3 regions of the Pseudarthrobacter sp. RHLT1-30-1 genome follow, and region 3 is predicted to be linked to each of the others. Evidence: predicted binding sites of a transcription regulator. Region 3 holds the regulator's gene; each other region holds the start of a gene.
What was found. Region 3 encodes HrcA, which represses chaperone genes, less so after heat shock. Its sites were predicted from a motif close to TTNGCACTCGNNNNNNNCGAGTGCNAA; they were not measured.
Positions count from the first base shown of each region.

Region 1: groL (chaperonin GroEL) is a predicted target of HrcA. The motif match lies at 4,068-4,094, and genes of this name have one in related genera.
Region 2: groES (co-chaperone GroES) is a predicted target of HrcA. The motif match lies at 4,815-4,841, and genes of this name have one in related genera.

Region 1 covers NZ_JBWZCG010000028.1:4,250-11,064, forward strand. The annotation lists gene AC50YM_RS17085 (siderophore-interacting protein) at 1-199, opposite strand, end outside; gene AC50YM_RS17090 (uracil-DNA glycosylase) at 210-1,034, opposite strand; gene AC50YM_RS17095 (DUF3263 domain-containing protein) at 1,128-1,445, shown strand; gene AC50YM_RS17100 (LytR C-terminal domain-containing protein) at 1,528-2,178, shown strand; gene AC50YM_RS17105 (cold-shock protein) at 2,381-2,587, shown strand; gene AC50YM_RS17110 (ABC transporter substrate-binding protein) at 2,695-3,960, shown strand; gene groL (chaperonin GroEL) at 4,278-5,915, shown strand; gene AC50YM_RS17120 (RNase H family protein) at 6,143-6,815, shown strand, end outside.
Region 2 covers NZ_JBWZCG010000003.1:96,668-103,482, forward strand. The annotation lists gene AC50YM_RS04035 (DUF389 domain-containing protein) at 27-995, shown strand; gene AC50YM_RS04040 (ATP-dependent DNA ligase) at 1,002-2,525, opposite strand; gene groL (chaperonin GroEL) at 2,677-4,287, opposite strand; gene groES (co-chaperone GroES) at 4,365-4,658, opposite strand; gene AC50YM_RS04055 (hypothetical protein) at 4,877-5,362, opposite strand; gene AC50YM_RS04060 (THUMP-like domain-containing protein) at 5,420-6,661, shown strand; gene AC50YM_RS04065 (shikimate 5-dehydrogenase) at 6,687-6,815, opposite strand, start outside.
Region 3 covers NZ_JBWZCG010000034.1:11,282-18,096, reverse strand. The annotation lists gene AC50YM_RS18380 (PhoH family protein) at 1-530, opposite strand, end outside; gene AC50YM_RS18375 (GerMN domain-containing protein) at 965-1,837, shown strand; gene AC50YM_RS18370 (16S rRNA (uracil(1498)-N(3))-methyltransferase) at 1,901-2,680, opposite strand; gene dnaJ (molecular chaperone DnaJ) at 2,683-3,810, opposite strand; gene hrcA (heat-inducible transcriptional repressor HrcA) at 3,907-4,920, opposite strand; gene AC50YM_RS18355 (DUF3097 domain-containing protein) at 5,134-5,982, shown strand; gene AC50YM_RS18350 (DUF4870 domain-containing protein) at 6,146-6,565, shown strand; gene hemW (radical SAM family heme chaperone HemW) at 6,652-6,815, opposite strand, start outside.

The sequences.
Region 1 (6,815 bases), on a different contig from region 3:
CGTAGTTGACCCCGGGCTGGGGGAACAGGATCTTGACGTACCGATCCACGAAGGCGTTGTTGGCATAGCCCGCGAAGCCCGGGCCGCCGGCAATGATCCGAACCATGTGCGGGGAGAGCTGTTCGCGGCGGAGGACGGTGAGGTTGGTCTGCGGGCGTGATTTCGGGGTGGCCGCGGTGGCAGCGGGGACTGTGGTCATGACATCAAGATTAGCCAAGAAGGCTGCGCGGGCCCTGACTGTGAAGCCGCGGGGGAATCGGCGGCAGTTCCCAGTCCACCGTGCCGTCCCCTTGCTCCTGGAGCAGCGCGTTGGCTTGACTGAACGGCCGGGAACCAAAAAACCCCCGTGCAGCCGAGAGCGGACTCGGATGGGCGCTGGCGATCACCGGCGCGGTGCCCAGCAGCGGCCGGACGGTCCCGGCATCCTTGCCCCAGAGGAGGGCCACGAGCGGCGCGGGGGAGCCGGCGGCGGTGACGCGGTTCGCCACGGCGCTGATGGCCGCGGCCGTGATGGCTTCCCACCCCTTGTTGCGGTGCGAGCCTGCCTCCCCGGCCCGGACGCTGAGGACCCGGTTGAGCAGCAGCACCCCCTGGTCCGCCCAGTGGCTGAGGTCGCCGTGAATCCGTGGCGGTAGGCCAAGATCGGCGTCGAGTTCTTTATAGATATTGGCGAGGCTGCGCGGGATGGGCCGCGTGGCGCCGTCCACGGCGAAGGACAGCCCGACGGCATGGCCCGGGGTCGGATACGGGTCCTGGCCCACTATCAGTACCCGGACGTCCGACAACGGCTGCCGGAACGCCCGGAGCACGTTCGGCGGCGCCGGCAGGACCGCGTGGCCGCCGGCAACTTCCCGGCCCAGGAAAGCCAGGACGCTTTGCAGCTGCCGTTCAAGCGGCGCCAGCGCCTCGGCCCAGTCCGGAGCAACGAGCTCGCGCAACGGCAGGCGTGCCAGCTCAGCGAAGTCGGCAGCTCCGGCTGAGGGGGGGTGCAGTTCGAACAGGGCATCGGAACCAAGCGCGTCTGGGGTAACCACAGGGACCATTCTCGCAGGGTCGCAAATGACAAGCCTGTTATTCGCCCGTAACATGGGAAAGACTTTTGACCGGATCCAGCCAGGGAGTGTGTTGTGGCCGAACAAGCGCAGGAGCACCTGTCGACGACGGAATCGCTGTCCGCCGGGACCGACCCCGAGTCGCCGCTCAGCAGCCGGGACCAGCAGATGCTGGCGCTGGAACGGCAGTGGTGGAAGTACGCAGGAGCCAAGGAACAAGCCATCCGGGAGCTCTTCGACCTCTCCGCGACACACTACTACCAGATCCTCAATGCCCTCATTGACAGCGAGGATGCGCTGGCCCACGATCCGATGTTGGTGAAGAGACTGCGTAGACTACGTACGTCACGCCAACGCGCGCGTACTGCCCGCCGCTTGGGCTCGGACGCGTAGGAGCAAAACCTGACGTGCGGATTTCCGCGCCGAAGACAGCGTGCCCAAAGTCGTTAGAAATCAGCAAGGACGTCGTTTTACCATGACCAAATACGCTCGGGATGAATTTGATCGGGTCCCGGAGACCTCCACTCGTCAGGGTGTCCATCGGGCAGTCGCCGCATCCCGGAGCCACCGCCGCCGGCTGGTTCCCATTCTGGCGGTCGGCGCCGCGGCGCTGGCCGTCGGCCTCCTGTCCTTTCTGGTTCTGCCCAAACTTGGGCTCTCCTCCGCCGGCAGCACCCAGGCGGTATCGGTAGAGCAGGGCGGCAGCAGCGCCGCCGCGTCACCGGCGCCCACAGCCTCCGGCCCCGCACCGACCAGCACTGCAGCCAGTGCGACACCATCGGCGGCACCCACGCCCTCCGTGGCAGCCACGCCCTCGGCGGCGACCACGCCCTCGGCGGCAGCCGCCGTCGTCGACAAGGCCCAGCCGGTGGGGGTCTTCAACGCCACCACCACCGCCGGACTGGCGAACCGCGTGGGCGGAACCGTCTCCAGCGCCGGCTGGACCGTTGGCACGCTCGGGAACTGGGGTGGTGTGGCACAGCAGCGCTCCGTCATCTTCTACGGCGGCGCCGCGCAAAAGGCTAACGCCGAAGCGCTCGGAAAACTCCTGGGCATCACGACCGTGGTTGACTCGGCCGACTTCGAGCTGCCCCTCGTCGTAGTGCTGGGCCCGGGCTTCAAGTAGTAGGTCCGTCCGGTTACGCCTGAATAACTATTAGCCGCCCCGCCCGCCAGCGCCCCGCGCCCCGGGCAGGGCCTGTGGGTAGAGTATTTGCGGACTGCGATTGCATTCTGCGTCTTGCATCCACGTTTTTGCATTCTGCGATCTGCATTCCGCGGCGTACATTGTGGTGGCCGCCCGCAGGCCGACTGAAAGGGTGGACCCCATGGAACAGGGAACCGTCAAATGGTTCAACGCCGAAAAGGGTTACGGCTTCATCACCGTGGACAGGTCCGGGGACGACGTCTTTGTGCACTGGTCAGCCATTACCGGGGAAGGCTACCGCGCCCTGACCGAGGGCCAGCGCGTGGAACTTGAAATCGGCGAGGGCGAAAAGGGCCCTCAGGCCGAAAGCGTCCGGCCCGCCCCGTGACCTTTTCCGCCGCAGCGTATGCACCGCACGACCCAGCCGTGCATGACCCTGCCGCAGCGAACACCGCCCGAAGGGGAGCAGGCAGCCCCGTCCGGCGCTGGGCCGGAGTGCTGCGGCCCGGCCGGGCCGTGGCCGTAGCAGCGGTTGCGGCGCTGACCACCACCGCGTGCCTGGGGCCAACAGGCGGCGCACGCGTGCAGCAGGCCGACGCGAGCGGTGACGGCACCCTGCGGATCGGGCTGCTCCTCGACAACACCGGCCCGCAGAACTTCCTCAACGCCCCCCAGCTGGCCGCCGCGAAGCTGGCGGTCAAGGAAATCAACGCCGCGGGTGGCCACAAGGGAAAGCCGGTGGAACTGCTCCCGGAGACCGTCAGCGGCGACACCGCTGCGCAGGCAAAGGCGCTCGTGGCGGCCAAAGCCGACGTCGTCATCGGCCCGACGGATTCCAGCCGGGCACCCGCCGCCATCGATGTCCTGTCCAACGCCAGGATCGCCATGATTTCCCCCGCGAACACCGCCAGCGGACTCAGTGGCTATGAGAGCCGAGGCTACTATTTCCGGACTGCGGCAGCTGATGTCGCGCAGGCCCCCGTTCTCGTGAAGCTCGCCAAGGACGGTGGCGCGGGAACCCTGGCCGTGGTCTATGAGGAAGGCAGCCACGGCAAGGACATGTCCACCGCGGTCGCCGCCGCAGCCAAGGAATCCGGTGTCGGGATCGTCGCCGTCGCAGGGTTCGCGCCCGGCCAGGCGCAGCAGGCGGCCGCGGCCGCGAAGGCGGCGGCCCCGGACGCCGTCGTGCTGGTCTCCCGCGCAGGTGCCCAGGGCGCCGTCGCCGAGCTGAACAACGCCGGACTCGCCGGCACGAAACTCATTCTCAGCGACGGTGCGGTCAGCCAATACGGTTCGGGCCTCGGTTCCGGGGCCCTCGACGGTGCACGCGGCATCCTTCCGGGGACGTTTGCCTCCGCACACTTCCAGGCCGAACTGGTGGCCGTGGATCCCGGGTTGAAGGACATGACCTTTGCCGCCGAGGCGTACGACGCCGTCAACCTCGCCGCCATCGCCGCCGCTGCTGCCCAGGACGACGCCGGAACCTCCATCGCCGCCGGCCTGATCGCCGTCTCGGGCGGCAAAGTCCAGGCCGCCGGGAGCGCAGGCCCCGCCGGCGAAGCCACAGTCTGCAGGAACTACCAGGAGTGCCTGGACGTCATCCGGGCGGGCAAGAAACCCGATTATGACGGGGAATCCGGGCGGATCGGCTTCGACTCCCGCGGCGACGTCAGCAGCGCAAACTACGTTGTCTACCGCTATGGGGCAGACAACCGGGCCACCATGAGCGGCAGCGAAACGGCCAACAGCAGCGGCGGTTAATCGCCCGTAGCGTATTGCGTCGTGCCGCGGGCCGCCAGCGGGCCGAAGCGGCGCCGTCCGGCACGCCCGCTGCTTGCACTCTCCCCGGGGGAGTGCTAATTATTGAGTTAGCACTCCCGAGTATTGACTGCTAACACAACGCCCGGTTTGCCCGGCCGCGAAGTTGCAGCAGGCGATCCAGGAGCGAAAGAAACACCTGGCTGGGGTGAGATCCCTGGCCCGGCGGCATACAGAGGCCGCAGGGCAAGGATCGTCCGTCGCGGGCACCGCAGCAAAGGTTCATTCTTAACGACTGTCCCGAAAGGACTACTGCCGTTATGGCCAAGATCATTGCATTTGATGAAGAGGCACGCCGCGGTCTTGAGCGGGGCCTGAACATCCTCGCCGACGCCGTCAAAGTCACCCTCGGCCCGCGTGGACGCAACGTCGTCCTCGAAAAGAAGTGGGGCGCCCCCACGATCACCAACGATGGTGTTTCCATCGCCAAGGAGATCGAGCTGGACGATCCTTACGAAAAGATCGGCGCCGAGCTGGTCAAGGAAGTTGCCAAGAAGACGGATGACGTCGCCGGCGACGGAACCACCACCGCCACCGTGCTGGCTCAGGCCCTGGTCAAGGAAGGCCTGCGCAACGTCGCGGCCGGCGCTGATCCCCTGTCCCTCAAGCGCGGCATCGAAAAGGCTGTCGAAGCCGTCACCCGCGAGCTCCTGGCCTCCGCCAAGGAAATCGAGACCAAGGAAGAGATCGCGGCCACCGCGTCCATCTCTGCCGGTGACAACGAGATTGGCGCACTGATTGCCGAGGCCCTGGATAAGGTCGGCAAGGAAGGCGTCATCACCGTCGAGGAGTCCAACACCTTCGGCCTGGAGCTGGAACTCACCGAGGGAATGCGCTTCGACAAGGGTTACATCTCCGCTTACTTCGTCACCGACGCTGAGCGCCAGGAAACGGTCCTTGAGGATCCGTACATCCTGATCGTCAACTCCAAGATCTCCAACGTCAAGGAACTGGTTGCTGTCCTCGAAAAGGTCATGCAGTCCTCCAAGCCGCTGCTGATCATTGCCGAGGACATCGAGGGCGAGGCCCTGGCCACCCTGATCGTCAACAAGATCCGCGGCACCTTCAAGTCCGTCGCCGTCAAGGCTCCGGGCTTCGGCGACCGCCGCAAGGCGCAGCTCGCTGACATCGCCATCCTCACCGGTGGCCAGGTCATCTCCGAGGAAGTCGGCCTCAAGCTTGAGACCGCCGGCCTCGAACTCCTCGGCCGCGCCCGCAAGGTCGTCGTCACCAAGGATGAGACCACCATCGTCGAGGGTGCGGGTGACGCTGACCAGATTGCTGGCCGCGTTTCCCAGATCCGTGCCGAGATCGAGAACTCCGATTCCGACTACGACCGCGAGAAGCTGCAGGAGCGCCTGGCCAAGCTGGCCGGCGGCGTTGCAGTCATCAAGGCCGGTGCCGCAACCGAAGTTGAGCTCAAGGAACGCAAGCACCGCATTGAGGACGCCGTCCGCAACGCCAAGGCTGCTGTCGAAGAGGGCATCGTCGCCGGCGGTGGCGTTGCCCTGATCCAGGCCGGCGCCAAGGCCTTCGCCAACCTGCAGCTCGAAGGCGACGAGGCAACCGGTGCGAACATCGTCCGCGTTGCCATCGACGCCCCGCTGAAGCAGATCGCCTTCAACGCCGGCCTTGAGCCGGGCGTTGTCGTCGACAAGGTCCGCGGCCTGCCCGCAGGCCATGGCCTGAACGCTGCAACCGGCGAGTACGTCGACCTGCTGGCTGCCGGCATCAACGACCCGGTCAAGGTCACCCGCTCTGCCCTGCAGAACGCGGCTTCCATTGCCGGCCTGTTCCTCACCACCGAGGCCGTTGTGGCCGACAAGCCGGAGAAGAACTCCCCGGCCATGGGCGGCGGCGACGACATGGGCGGCATGGGAGGCATGGGCGGTTTCTAACCACCCCTGCTCCCGGCGCTGAGCAGTTCAGCGCTGAACGTCCAGTTCAACGACGGCGGTCCCTCCTTCGGGTGGGGCCGCCGTCGGCGTTCCCCCAATCACCGAAACACGCCACCCGTCAGCCACCGGCCGGAGGGGTGGGGAGTGGCGTGGGGAGGCGGGCCGGCAAGTCGGTCAGGGAGTCGTGCGGTGACATTAGTGCCAGCGGGGTCTGGCAGGATAGTGCAGTGACGATTACAGCGGCAGCCGACGGTTCGGCTTTAGGAAATCCCGGCCCGGCCGGATGGGCCTGGTATGTGAACGACGACTGCTGGCGAGCCGGCGGATGGCCGCACGGCACCAACAACATGGGCGAGCTCATGGCTGTGCTGGATCTCTTCCGCTGCACTGCGCATCTGCCCGCCGAGGATCTGCACATCCTCTGCGACAGCCAGTACGTCATCAACTCCGTCACCAAGTGGATGCCGGGCTGGAAGCGCAAGGGCTGGCGTAAATCCGACGGCAAGCCGGTGATGAATGTCGAGCTGCTCAAGGAGATCGACCAGGCGCTGGTCGGCCGCAAATACAAATTCGAGTGGGTGCGGGGCCACGCCGGGCACGACCTCAATGAGGCAGCCGATGACCGCGCCAGGGCCGCCGCCACCGCCTACCAGCAAGGCGTAGCAGTGCGGCAGGGTCCCGGTTTCGGCGCCGCGGCCGGCGCAGGTCAGGGATCCCGGGCCGCATCCGCATCCGCGTCCGCGTCCGCAGCCTCAGCGGCGCCGGCGGCACAGCCGGCGCCCCGGACGGCGACGGAGCTGTCCTCCCGGCAGCTCTTCGGGGAGCCCACGCTCTTCGACGAGCCCGACCTTTTCAGCGAACTCGACGAGGACACCACGCCCGCGCCCGGCACGGACGCGA
Region 2 (6,815 bases), on a different contig from region 3:
TGTAACGAGCAAGAGGAGGCCTGCTCGTGATCGCACAACTGCGCATTTGTGTCCCGGACGAATTGTCCGCCGCCGTGGTGGAGTGCTGCCGCGGCGAGGTAGGCGTCGCTGAAATTTCCCGCCAGCCTGGTGCTGCGGTCCTTCCGCCAGGGGACATCATCGACGTCCTGCTGGCGCGGGAGTCAGTGGAGGGCCTGGTGGAGAAACTCCAGGCCCTGAATGTCCAGCAGCAGGGGTCGATCTCGGTCTCGATGCCGGAGTTGGTGCTCTCGGACCGGGCGGACAAGGCCACCGCCGAGGCCCCCGGCGAGGGAGCGGACGCCGTGATCTGGGAAGAGGTGTCCCGGCAGACAGGCGAGGACTCGCGGCTTACGTGGAGCTATCTGGCCTTCCTGATTCTCGCGACCCAGCTGGCGGCCATCGGGATTGTCACCGATTCGACCATCGCCATTGTCGGGGCCATGGCCGTGGGACCGGAATTCGGCCCGCTCGCGGCCCTGGCCGTATCGCTGGTGCGGCGGCAGTGGCAGCTCGGACGCCGCGCGGCCCTGGCGCTCTGCATCGGTTTCCCGGTGGCCATGCTGGCGGCAGCGTTCACGGCGTGGCTGTCCGTGCCGCTGGGACTTTTTCCCGCTGACGTGCTCGACGGCGGATCCGCGGTCGAGTTCATTTATCACCCGGGACCCTATTCGCTGATCGTGGCCGTGCTGGCCGGAACCGCGGGGATGCTGTCGGTGATCAGCCGGCGGTCCGCCGCGCTGATCGGTGTCTTCATCTCGGTGACGACGGTCCCGGCTGCCGGGTTCGTAGCGGTGGCGCTGGTCCTGGGCGAGTACCAGAAGGCGGCCGGCTCGGCCCTGCAGCTGGGACTGAACCTGGTCGGAATCGTGGCTGCCGCGGTTGCCGTGCTGATCTTCTACCGGCTGGTCACCAGGCGGTTGCCCGAAGAGACTGCCCGTCGGCTCGGGGGGCAGCTGCGGCGAACGCGCGGCTGACCGGGGCTACGAGCGCAGCAGCCCGCGCAGGGTCTGAATGGTGTCTGCCTCCGCCGCCGTCTTGTCGTCGCGGTAACGCTTGACACGTGCGAATCGCAGCGCGATTCCGCCCGGGTAGCGCGGGGAGACCTGCACCCCGTCAATCGCGATCTCGACCACGGTGACCGGCTCCACCCAGACGGTGCCCGCCGTGCGCCGCACCTCGAGTTCCTGGAACCTCCCGGTCTGCCAGCGGAGGAGGGCGTCGGTGAGGCCTTTGAAGGTCTTGCCCACCATCACGTAGCCGCCGGGTTCGCCGAACTCCCCGGTCGGGTCGAGGGCTCCGAGGTGCAGGTTCGACAGCAGCCCGGTACGCCGCCCGGACCCCCACTCGCAGGCGAGAACCACCAGGTCGTAGGTGAGCACCGGCTTCACCTTGATCCAGTTCGAACCACGCCGGCCGGCCGCGTAGTCCGATCCGACCGCCTTCACAACGACGCCCTCATGGCCCGAGGCCAGCGCATCGCGCGATACCCGCTCAGCGACCGCCGGATCCGCCGTGATCTCGCCGGGAATCCGGTGCCCCGGTGCGATGCGTCCGAGCACCTCAAGGCGCGTTGACAACGGCTCGTCCAGCAGGTCGCGCCCGTCGATGTGCAGCACGTCGAAGAACCACGGATGCAGCACCGTGGCGCGCGCCGCGTCCGCCCCGAACCGCGCCATGGTCTCCTGGAATGGCCGCGGGCCGCCGTCCTCGCCCAGGGCGAGGGTCTCGCCGTCGAGGATCACATCGCGCACCGGCATTCCGCGTACCACCTCCACCACCTCAGGCAGCCGATGGGTCACCTCGGCCAGGGTGCGGGTGAAGATGCGCACCTCGTCGCCCACGCGATGCACCTGGATCCGCGCACCGTCGAGCTTGTATTCCACGGAAGCCTCACCCGTGACCGCAAGCGCCGCGCTGGGACTCGCCGCGGTTGCGGCGAGCATGGGGTGCACGGGACGGCCGACGACAAGGCCGACGGCGTCAAGCTGGGCCGCCGTGCCGGTGATGGCCAGCAGGGCGGTCTCGCCGAGATCGCCGGCGAGCATCGCCGCGCGGCGGACGGCGTCGACGGCCCGGTCCGCAGCGCGGGCAACGGCATCAGTCAGCACCCCCTCAAGCGCACCGGTGCGCAGTTCACCCAGCAGCACGCCGGCGATGAAGGTCTGTTCGCGCTCGGTGGCCGCGGCCGTAAGCAACCGGAGTGTGGCGGCGCGCTCCGCAGCCGATCCCGCGCCGCCCGTGACGAGCAACCGCTCCAGCGCGGCGTCGAGGTCGGCGACAGTAAGGCTCGGCTCGGCGGCCGGATCCCCCATGGCCGCTGTGATGCCGCGCCAGCCGACCCCTACCCGGCCCTGTCGCGGCTTGGCGATGAGCAGGCCGACAGCCGGTGCGATGTCCGCGGGCTCCAGCCGCCGCAGCAGGTCGGCCAGCGCAGCAACCTTCGCGAGCCGGGAGCGGGTCGAAGCGACGGCAGCACTGGTTGTTACGAGCTCGTCCAGCAGCATGGCACCAGTCTGCCACGCCCGCCGACGCCGGACTGTGCGCTCAGCCAGAAAGCAGAGCGGGCCACCGGGGGCATCCTGAGCACAAAAAACCGGCCCAGCGGAGGCTGGACCGGTTTCCTGTGCACAGGCTCCCCTGCGCTAAAGCTGCAGCCTAGTGGCTGTGGCCTGCGTGCTCGTCGTCGTTGGCCGGCTTCTCGACCACGAGGGTTTCCGTGGTGAGGACCAAGGCCGCGATGGACGCCGCGTTGCGGAGGGCCGCACGCGTCACCTTCACGGGGTCGATGACGCCTGCAGCGATCAGGTCTTCATATTCGCCGGTCTTGGCGTTGAAGCCCTGGTTGTTGGCGGATTCGGCCACCTTCGCGACGACGACGTAGCCGTCGAAGCCGGCGTTCTGGGCGATCCAGCGCAGCGGCTGGGTCAGTGCCCGGCGGACGATGCCGACGGCAGCAGCCGCGTCACCTTCGAGGGCCTGAACGGCGGGGTCCTCGTCCAGCGCCTTGAGGGCGTGGATGAGGGCGGCGCCGCCACCGGCGACGATGCCTTCTTCAAGGGCAGCGCGGGTCGAGGACACAGCGTCCTCGATGCGGTGCTTCTTTTCCTTCAGCTCGACCTCGGTGGCTGCGCCGACCTTGATCACGCCGATGCCGCCGGCCAGCTTGGCCAGGCGTTCCTGCAGCTTTTCCTTGTCCCAGTCGGAGTCGGTGCGGGTCAGCTCGGCGCGCAGCTGGGAAACCCGGGCTGCGACGTCTTCTGCCGAACCGGCACCGTCAACGATGGTGGTGTTGTCCTTGGTGACCGTGATGCGCCGGGCGGTGCCCAGCACCTCGAGGCCGACCGTGTCCAGGCTGAGGCCCAGTTCCGGCGAGACAACCTGTGCACCCGTGAGGGTGGCGATGTCCTGCAGCATGGCCTTGCGGCGGTCTCCGAAGCCCGGGGCCTTGACGGCGACGACGTTCAGGGTGCCGCGGATGCGGTTGACGATCAGCGTGGACAGTGCCTCGCCGTCGACGTCTTCAGCGATGATGAAGAGCGGCTTGGAGCTCTGCAGCGCCTTTTCCAGCAGCGGCAGGAAGTCCTGGACGGACGAGATCTTGCCCTGGTTGATCAGGATCAGGGCGTCTTCGAGGACTGCTTCCTGGCGTTCCGCGTCGGTGACGAAGTACGGGGACAGGTAGCCCTTGTCGAACTGCATGCCCTCGGTGAGGACCAGCTCGGTCTGCGTGGTGGAGGATTCCTCGATGGTGATCACACCATCCTTGCCGACCTTGCCGAATGCCTCGGCGAGGAGCTCGCCGATCTCGTCGCTCTGCGCGGAGATCGCAGCGACGTTGGCGACCTGGTCGCCTTCGACCGGGCGGGCGTTTTCGAGCAGGCGGGCGGCGATGGCCTCAACCGAGACCTCGATGCCGCGCTTGATCTGGCCCGGGGCAGCGCCGGCCGCCACGTTGCGGAGGCCTTCCTTGACCAGAGCCTGTGCCAGCACGGTGGCCGTGGTGGTGCCGTCACCGGCCACGTCGTTGGTCTTGGTGGCGACCTCCTTGGCAAGCTGCGCGCCAAGGTTCTCGAACGGGTCGTCCAGTTCGACTTCACGGGCGATGGTGACACCATCGTTGGTGATCGTGGGGGCGCCCCACTTCTTGTCCAGCACGACGTTGCGGCCGCGCGGGCCGAGCGTGACCTTGACCGTGTTGGCGAGCTTATCGATGCCGGCTTCAAGCGACCGGCGGGCAGCGTCATTAAACGCAAGCTGCTTTGCCATGGTTTTGTCCTTTCAAAGACAGAACCCCGCGCAACTGACCCGTCAAAGAAGGATCGGCGGCGCGGGGTCCAAGAGAGTTACTTTACGACGATCGCCAGGACGTCGCGGGCGGAGAGCACGAGGTACTCGGTGCCGCCGGTCTTGACTTCAGTTCCGCCGTACTTGGAGTAGATAACGACGTCGCCAACGGCTACGTCAACAGGAACGCGGCTGCCATCTTCAAAGCGGCCGGGGCCGACTGCAACAACTTCGCCTTCCTGCGGCTTTTCCTGCGCGGAGTCCGGGATAACCAGGCCGGAAGCCGTGGTCTGCTCGGCTTCGAGCGGGCGGACAACAATACGATCCTCAAGAGGCTTAATAGAGACCGACAATGACCTCTCCTTTTCGTCAGCAAATTCGTGGACATTAAAGCTGTGGGGCCAAGGCATACAGACCGTCGTCGCGGTGCCGGCAGCAGCCTGGCTGATAAAGCTTCAGGTGTTAGCACCCTCCTAGGGAGAGTGCTAATGACGACTCTATGTAAGGAGTTAGCACTCGGTCAAGGCGAGTGCCAGAATTACGTTCCCGGTGAACGCTGGGCCGCGCGGGACTAGCGTCCGCCGAGGTCCTCGAAGTCGACGTCTTCGCCGTTGTCCTCGTCGTCGGAGCCGGCCTCGTTCCGGTGCCGGTACAGCACCAGGGCTCCCGCTGCGGCCAGGACCATTCCTAGAACCAGGAAGATGACGCCGCCCGCGCGGACCCCGGCGTAGTTCTCGCGGATGGCCTTCGCCTCGTCGGTCGCGTCAGTGACGGACGTGCCGCCAACCGAATAGACGGTGGCGTTGAAGGAGTCCAGCAGGAAGATGATGACCAGCAGCGCCACGCAGACGACGGCGATCACACCGCCGGCGATGAGCGCCGGCCGGGCGTAGCGGACCAGGCCCTGGCGTGCGGGAGCGCCGCCGTCGGCGCCCTGCGGTGCGGGGCCGGGCTGCTGTCCGGGGTCGTCCTGCGGCGCGGCGTCGGGCCGATCTGCAGCGCCGTCCTGCCGCTGGCTTCCGTCCGTGCCGCTGTCTGCCGTGCCGCTGTGATCCATGCCGTCAACCTTATCGGGCGCACGGCGTGAACCCGGCCCTGAACTAGGCTTGATTGCATGGCTGACGCACCGCAGGACCAGATCGCCCCGCTTCTCAACCCGGAGGGCTGGGAGCTGCTGGCGTCGCTCGGGCCGTACCGGGAGGACGAGGCGTTCCGGCTCAATGCGTCCCTCCGGAAGGCCGGTCACTCCCCCGAGCTTGTTTCGGCGGTGCTCACCCAGTCGCGGCTGCGGACCAGGGCCGAGGCCAAGTTCGGTGAGTTCGCCCGGCAGATGATCTTCACCCAGGCGGGCCTGGAGCAGGCCACCCGGCTCACCGTTGCGGCCCGGCACGCGCAGCGTTTCGCCGAAGCCGGTGTGCAGCACGTCGCGGATCTCGGCTGCGGCCTCGGCGCCGACGCCATGGCCTTCGCCTCGCTGGACCTCCAGGTCACGGCCGTGGAAATGGATGAGACGACGGCGGCCTGCGCCACGATGAACCTGATTCCGTTCCGGAACGCCACCGTGGTCCATTCCGATGCGACGGCATTTGAGCTCGACGGGATCGACGGTGTCTGGCTCGACCCGGCGCGACGGACCACCTCCACCTCGGGCACCAAGCGGCTCTGGGATCCCGAGGACTTTTCCCCGCCGCTGTCCTTCGCCGAAACCCTGGCCGGAGCCGGGATGGCGGTGGGCGTGAAAATGGGCCCCGGCATGCCCCACGATTCTGTGCCCAAAGGCTGCGAAGCCCAGTGGGTGTCGGTCGGCGGGGACGTCACCGAGGTGGCGTTGTGGTTCAACGCGGTGCGGCGTCCGGGGATCCGCCGCGCGGCCCTCCTGCTCGGCCCCGCGGGCGCGGCGGAACTGACCAGCGCCGAGGACTTCGACGGCGGTCCGGTCGCCCCGGTGGGCCCGGTCGAGGGTTACCTCTACGAGCCCGACGGCGCCGTCATCCGCGCCGGGCTGGTGGCCGACGTCGCCCTTCAGCTGGGCGGGCACCTCGTGGACGAGCACATCGCCTACATCTGCGCCCCGGAACTTCAGGACACCCCTTTCGCTCGGGCCTACAAGGTCCTGGAGGTGATGCCCTACAACGTCAAGGCGCTCAAGGCCTGGGTCAAGGACCAGGGCATCGGTGTGCTGGACATCAAGAAGCGCGGCACCTCGGTCACTCCGGAGGAACTGCGCAAAGAGCTCCTCCCCGGCGGGAAGACGGCAGGGAAGTCCGGCGGCAAGAGCCGGGGGAAAAAGACGGCCACCCTGGTCCTCACCAGGATCGGCGAGGAGCGGGTGGCCATTTCGGTGCAGCCGGTCTAAGGCCGGATACCTGGATTCCCGGAGGCTACTGGGCCCGCATGAACTCCTCGGCGGCCCGGACCTGCTCGTCACTGGGCCGGATCCCGGTGTACAGCACGAACTGCTCCAGCGCCTGGATGGTCGCCACCTCCGCGCCGGTGATCACGGTCTTGCC
Region 3 (6,815 bases):
GCCTGGACGGCCTTGGCCATGGCCAGGTACGTCTTGCCGGTACCGGCCGGGCCGATTCCGAAGATCACGGTGTTGGCGTCAATCGCGTCCACGTAGTTCTTCTGGTTGAGGGTCTTCGGCCGGATGGTCTTGCCGCGGCTCGAGAGGATGTTGTGCGTGAGCACGTCAACGGGGTTCTGCAGCGACTGGGACCGGAGCATCGACGCGAGCTGCTGCAGGACCGCGGGGGTAATGACGGTGCCGCGGGCGACGAGGCCGCGGACCTCGTTGAGCAGGCGCATGATCCGCGGCACGTCAGCGGCGGGACCGCTGATGGCGAGCTCGTTGCCGCGGACGTGAAAGTCGACGGCGGGGAACTGGGTTTCGATGTACCGGAGGGCTTCGTCATGACTGCCGAGGGACTGGACCATCTGGTCGGAGCTGTCAAACAGGACGACCTCCGTCCGCAGCCCCGGTAGGGAGTGGGGGAATTCACCTGTGGCGCGCTCTCCGGCGCTGATCCGGGCCTTGCCGTTCGCTGCTTCAGTCATAGTGCTGGCCCGCGGGCCTCTGGTCCCCTCCAGTTCGGAAATGGTCTGTCCGCGGATCCGGCCAGACGGCGGTGCGCGCCATCTGGTACCGGTGTCCGCGGTCCTCTTATCCTACGCCAGTGAGGGCCCCCGCACGCCGCGTCCGCGGCCGGGTTTCGGCCCGGCGGCTGACGTGATTCCCGCTATTAGGTATCAACTTCGCATCGTCCTCATATCGTTCCCGTTGCAGTTCCCGTCTGCCGGGCCAATCCGCGGTTGGCCGACAAAGCCGTGTGCCATGCTGGAAACCGGCCTCCGGCGCGGGCCTTGCAGCCGGCCGGGCCGGGAATCGGGCCGGCAGAAAGCAAGCCGAAAGGACGGCGGAGATCAGGCAGCGCGGCGTTAACCAGACAACAGCAGGCAGGCGGCTTCGTCCTGGCCTGCTGCTGTTGGTGCTGCCCGCCGCCCTGGCCCTGTCCGGCTGCGTGGCTACGCCGCAGCCCGGGATCACGGACTCCGGTGCGGCATCGCAGGTCACAGCAGCCCAGGCGCCGAGCACCAGCGCGCCGCTGGAAACCACGCAGGCATCCAACAAGGCGCCGGTGTACTGGATCGGGCGCAGCAACGAGAGCACGTTCCTCTACCGGGAGTTCCGCGATGTTCCGGAACAGGACAACCCGGTCACCCGGGCGCTTCGGGTCATGATGTCCCAGAAACCGCTCGATCCGGACTTCTTCACACCGTGGCAGAACCCTAAGAAGCTGGCAAGCTCGATCTCCGGCAAGAATGTCATCACGGTGGACCTGTCGGCGGACGCGTTCAACAGCAACGTGGATCCCGCCATGGCCGAGCGTGCGGTACAGCAGCTCGTCTACACGGCGACGGCGGCCGCTGCCAGTGCCGGGCTGATCGATGCCGGCCAGCAGATCCAGGTCGTGGTGCTGGTGGACGGGCATACCGACTTTGTCGCCTTCAACCACGTCCGGCTGGGTTCCCCGACCGCCCGCAGCGCCGGGATGGTCGCCCCGGTGTGGATCATTGACCCGCAGGAGGGGAGCTCCCTGGCGGACGGCGCAGTCAAGGTCTCCGGCCGCAGCACGGCTCCCGGTGGCACGCTCCGGTGGGAAATCCTGCGGATCGACGGCAGCGTCAAGACCTCGTACCTGAACGGGACAACGACGGCCTCGGCTGGGGCCGGACAGTCGGGTGCCTTCAGCCTGTCGGTCAACCTGGCACCGGGCAGCTATGAGGTCCGGGTGTCGCAGCTGGAGGACGGCAACCCGGCCAGGGATTTGAACGTCGACACCCGCGGATTCACGGTTAATTAGCGGCTCATTGGCCGCACTCCCCAGACCCGCGCAGCTTCCGCGGTGCCGGCTGGATGTTACGGGCTACCAGCGGCCCAGGATGTCGCTCGCCAGGACCGTCGCCGCGGGTCCGGCCGTCGAGGAGCGCAGCACATGGTGCCCCAGCAGGGCCGTTACCGCTCCGGCGTCGCAGAGCCTGGTGACTTCCCGCGGGCTGATGCCGCCCTCAGGTCCCACAATCAGCAGCACCTCGCGTCCGTTCCCTGCTCCGTCGCCGGCCGGGCGGGAACCCTGCCAGGCTTCCAGGACCTGACGCAGCGGGCGTACGGCATCCTCGTGCAGGATCACGGCGAGATCGGCGGCAGCCACTGCCGCCTGCAGCCCGGCGCCGTCGACGGCGGCACGGACCTCCGGGATCCAGGCCCGGCGGGCCTGTTTGGCGGCCGCCGTGACGACCGACTGCCACTTCGCGTGCGCCCTGGCCGCACGTTCGGCCTTCCAGCGCACAATTGACCGTTCGGCCTGCCAGGGGATGACGGCGTCGATCCCCAGTTCGGTGGCAGTCTCGGCGGCGAGCTCGTCGCGATCGCCTTTGGCGAGGGCCTGGACCAGGACGAGCCGGACCCCGGGCCGTGGTTCGTCGGTGAGGGCGGAGCATTCCACCGTCAGCTCGCCGGGCTCGACGGCGGCGACACTACCGCTAAGCCGCTTCCCGGCGCCGTCGGCGATATCCACCGCCTCCCCCACGGCAAGACGCTTCACCGTGACCGCGTGGCGGGCCTCGGGTCCGTCAAGGACAAACACGGCGCCGGGGACGAGCCCGTCCAGGGTGCCGGGGGCGGTGAAGAAAACCGGGTTGCTCACCGCTACAGGTTACCGAGCCGGTCCCGCAGCTTCGAGAAGACCCCGCCGGTGCCGGCGAGCTTTCCTTCGGTGAACTGTTCGCCACGCAGCTTGGCGAGCTGGCGGAGCAGGTCCTCCTGGGCGGCGTCGAGCTTTGCGGGGGTGTCAACCTGCAGGTGGACCTTAAGGTCGCCACGGCCGTAGCCGCGCAAGTGGGTGACGCCCAGCCCGCGGAGGGTGATGACCTCGCCGGACTGGGTGCCGGCCTTGACGTCGATCTCCTGCTGGCCGTCGAAGGTGTCGAGGGTGAGTTCGGTTCCCAATGCGGCAGCCGTCATCGGGATGTTGAGGCTGGCATGGAGGTCATCGCCGTCGCGGACATAGGTGGCGTCGTTGTTGACCCGGATTTCCACGAAGAGGTCGCCGGCGGGTCCGCCGGCCGGTCCTGCCTCGCCCTGGCCGGAGAGCTGAATGCGGGTGCCGGTGGCCACACCGGCGGGCACCTTGACCGTCAGCGAGCGGCGGCTGCGGATCCGGCCCTGGCCGGCGCATTCGTTGCAGGGGTCTTTGATGACGGTGCCGAAGCCCGCGCAGGAACCGCAGGGGGCAGTCGTCATGACCTGGCCGAGGATGGAACGCACGGCGCGCTGGACCTGGCCGCTGCCGCCGCAGATGTCACAACGTTCCGGGTGGCTGCCTTCACGGCAGCAGGAGCCCTCACAGGTGGGGCAGGTGACGGCCGTTTCGACTTCAATTTTTTTGTTGACGCCGAAAACGGCGTCGCGGAGGTCGATCCGGACGCTGATCAGGGCGTCCTGTCCGCGGCGGACGCGGGAGGCCGGTCCGGTCTGGCCGCCGGCGCCGAAGAACGTCTCGAAAATGTCCTGGAACGCGAAGCCCTGCCCGGAGTAACTGCCGCCGCCGAAGCCGTTGTCAGTGCCGTTCTCGTTGCCCGTGGTGTCGTAGACCCGGCGTTTCTGCGGATCGGAAAGAACCTCGTAGGCGTGCGTGACGGCCTTGAAGCGGTCCGAGGCGTCGTCCCCGGGATTAACGTCCGGGTGGAGGTTGCGTGCCAGTTTGCGGTAGGCCTTCTTGATCTCTTCGCCCGTGGCTTCGCGGGAGACTCCAAGAACGTCGTAATGGCTGCTCAAAGTTTGTATCTCTTCCTGGTTGTACTGCCGGTTAGTGGCAAGAAGTCTGGTTGGGGTCCGGCGCGCCCGTGCGGGTGCCGGACGGGTTGCGGTCCGTCACGGGCCGAGAATCCTGGACAGGTAGCGGGCCACGGCCCGGACCGCGGCCATGGTGGTGGGGTAGTCCATCCGGGTGGGTCCAAGGACCCCGACCTTTGCGGTCGCGTCCGGGCCGTAGCCGGTCGCGACCACCGAGGCCTCGGCGAGCCCGTCGTACGGGTTCTCCCGGCCAATGCTGACCGTGACACCCCGCGGGTCCGCGGCCATGTCCCCGAGCAGGCGGAGCATGACCACTTGTTCCTCAAGGGCCTCGAGGACCGGGCCAATGCTGAGCGGGAAGTCGACGTTGGAGCGGGCCAGGTTGGCTGTTCCGGCCATGACCATCCGCTCCTCGCGGCTGCTGGCTGCCAGTGCCTCCAGGCCGCGGGCCAAGGCCTGGGCGTCGGCCCGCCGCGAGGGCGGGCAGGTGACAATCACGGAATTCAGTGACTGCGGCAACTGGTTCAGGGACGTCCCGGACAAGGTTCCGAGGAAACGCGTCCGCAGCTCGGACAGCGCCTCCTCGGAGAGGTCCTGCCCGACGTCGATGACCCGCTGTTCGACCTTGCCGGTGTCGGCGATCAACACTGCCAGCACCTTGCGCGGCGCCAGCAGGACGAATTCGATGTGCCGCACCTTGGCCCTGCTCAGGTGCGGGTACTGCACCACGGCGACCTGGTGTGTCAGCTGCGAGAGCAGCCGCACGGTCCGGTCCAGCACGTCGTCGAGGTCGTCGGAGCCCTCAAGCAGGGCCTGGATGGCGCGGCGTTCCGCCGGCGAGAGCGGCTTTACGGCCGAAATCTGGTCCACGAAGAGCCGGTAGCCCTTGTCTGTGGGAATCCGCCCGGCGCTGGTATGCGGCGCGGTGATCAGCCCGTCATCTTCCAGGGCCGCCATGTCATTGCGGATTGTGGCGCTGGACACGCCCAGGTGGTGCCGCTCGACCAGGGCCTTGGAGCCGACAGGTTCCCGTGAATGGACGTAGTCCTCCACGATGGCGCGCAGCACTTCAAGTTTGCGCGGTTCGCTCATGCCCCACCTCCAATCGACTGTCCGGATCCGATGCCGCCGTGAGCCGGCTTTTGCGGGCCGCCGGGTTAGCACTCGACATGCCTAAGTGCTAACCAGTCTAATATGAGTCGCCGCGTTGTTAGCATTGGATTCGCTCCGGGCGTTCTTTCCGGGGCTGGTGTTTTCGGGCACAGCCCGCCCGCAGCCATCCGAGTGCAAAGGACTGTGTGACCGATGTCGTACCAGAACTGGGGTCCGCAGGACCTCTCCGCGCCCGCCAAGACGCAGCTGCCGGAAGTGCCGGTGGAGCGCGGAATGGTGCTCGAAGAGGTCCAGTCCGGCTGGGTCGGCGCGGTGACGCAGGTGGAGAAGTCCGGCGGGATGCACGTCGTCGCCCTTGAGGACCGGCGCGGCAAGTCCCGGTCGTTTCGGCTCGGCTTCGGCTTCCTGCTGGAAGGCCAGCCGATCCGGCTGATGCCTCCGGCGCCGCGCGCCGCAGCGCCGGCGGCAGGAATCCGCACGGCCTCCGGCTCGGTCCGGGTCCAGGGCCAGCGGGCCCAGGTGGCGAAGGCCAGCCGGATCTGGGTGGAGGGCAAGCACGACGCCGAACTGGTGGAGAGGGTCTGGGGCGACGATCTGAGGGTGGAGGGCATCGTCGTCGAGCCGTTGCACGGCATTGACGACCTCGCCGGAGCCGTTGCCGCCTTCCGGCCCGGCCCGGGACGCCGGCTGGGCGTTCTGGTGGACCATCTGGTGCCGAATTCCAAGGAATCCCGGATCGCCGACGCCGTGATGGCCTCCCCCGGAGCGGCCGGGAACGTGCTGATTGTGGGCCATCCTTATGTGGATGTCTGGCAGGCGATAAGGCCGTCGGTGCTGGGGATCGAGAAGTGGCCGGTTATTCCGCGCGGGGTGGACTGGAAGACCGGCATCCTGACGGCCTTCGGCTGGCCACACAGCACCAAGGAGGATATCGGCCTGGGCTGGCAGAAGCTCCTCGGCGCGGTGCGCAGTTATGCGGATCTGGAGCCCTCCCTGCTGGGCCGGGTCGAAGAGGTCATCGATTTCCTCACGGTTCCGTAGTAGCCGCGCCCGTCTCTTGTAGCCCGCGCCGCACGGGCCGCCGCCAGCGGGCCGATCGGCGTTTTGGTGCCCAAGCACGTATTCTTGGTAGGGCGGTTGTGCTCCCGGCGCAGCCCTGCAAGTCAAAGCACCAATGCACCCCCGCAATCTGAAGGACGACACCGTGGCAGACGACGCACGCGAACACGCTGGCAACCAGGCCGGCCATGGCCAGCCTCCGTACCATGGCGTTCCGGCAAATGCCCTGCCGCTGACGGCAAACGAGGACCGGCAATGGGCCACACTGGCCCACTTCGGCGGCATCCTGGGCTGTGTGCCCGCGTTGTTGATCTACCTGATCTTCAAGGACCGGGGCCCGTTCACGGCGCAGGAGTCCAAAGAGGCCCTGAACTTCACGCTGCCCCCCACCGCTGCGGCCGTGCTGTGCAACCTGCTGGTCTTTGTACCGTTTGTGGGGAACATTTTCGCGGTCCTCGCCACGGTCATCTGGATCGCCGTGACCTGCTTCTCGGTCGCGGCCGGCATCCACGTCAATCGCGGCCAGCCGCACCGCTACGAATTCAACCTCCGCTGGATCAAGTAGGGCGGCATCCCCGCGGCGCCTAAGAACCCGGTCCCAAATAGGAAAGCCGGCCGCTGCCCCCAGGGGCAGCGGCCGGCTTTTTCGGCTCAGTCCGGCAGGATCCTGCGGACCACGGCGTCGGCGAGCAGCCGGCCCTTGAGCGTCAGGACCAGCCTGCCCCGGAAGGCTGAGGCCGGATCCACGAGTCCGTCCGCGATAAGTCCCGCGACAGCATGCCGCCCGGTGTCGCCCAGGCCGCCGAGACTGGCGA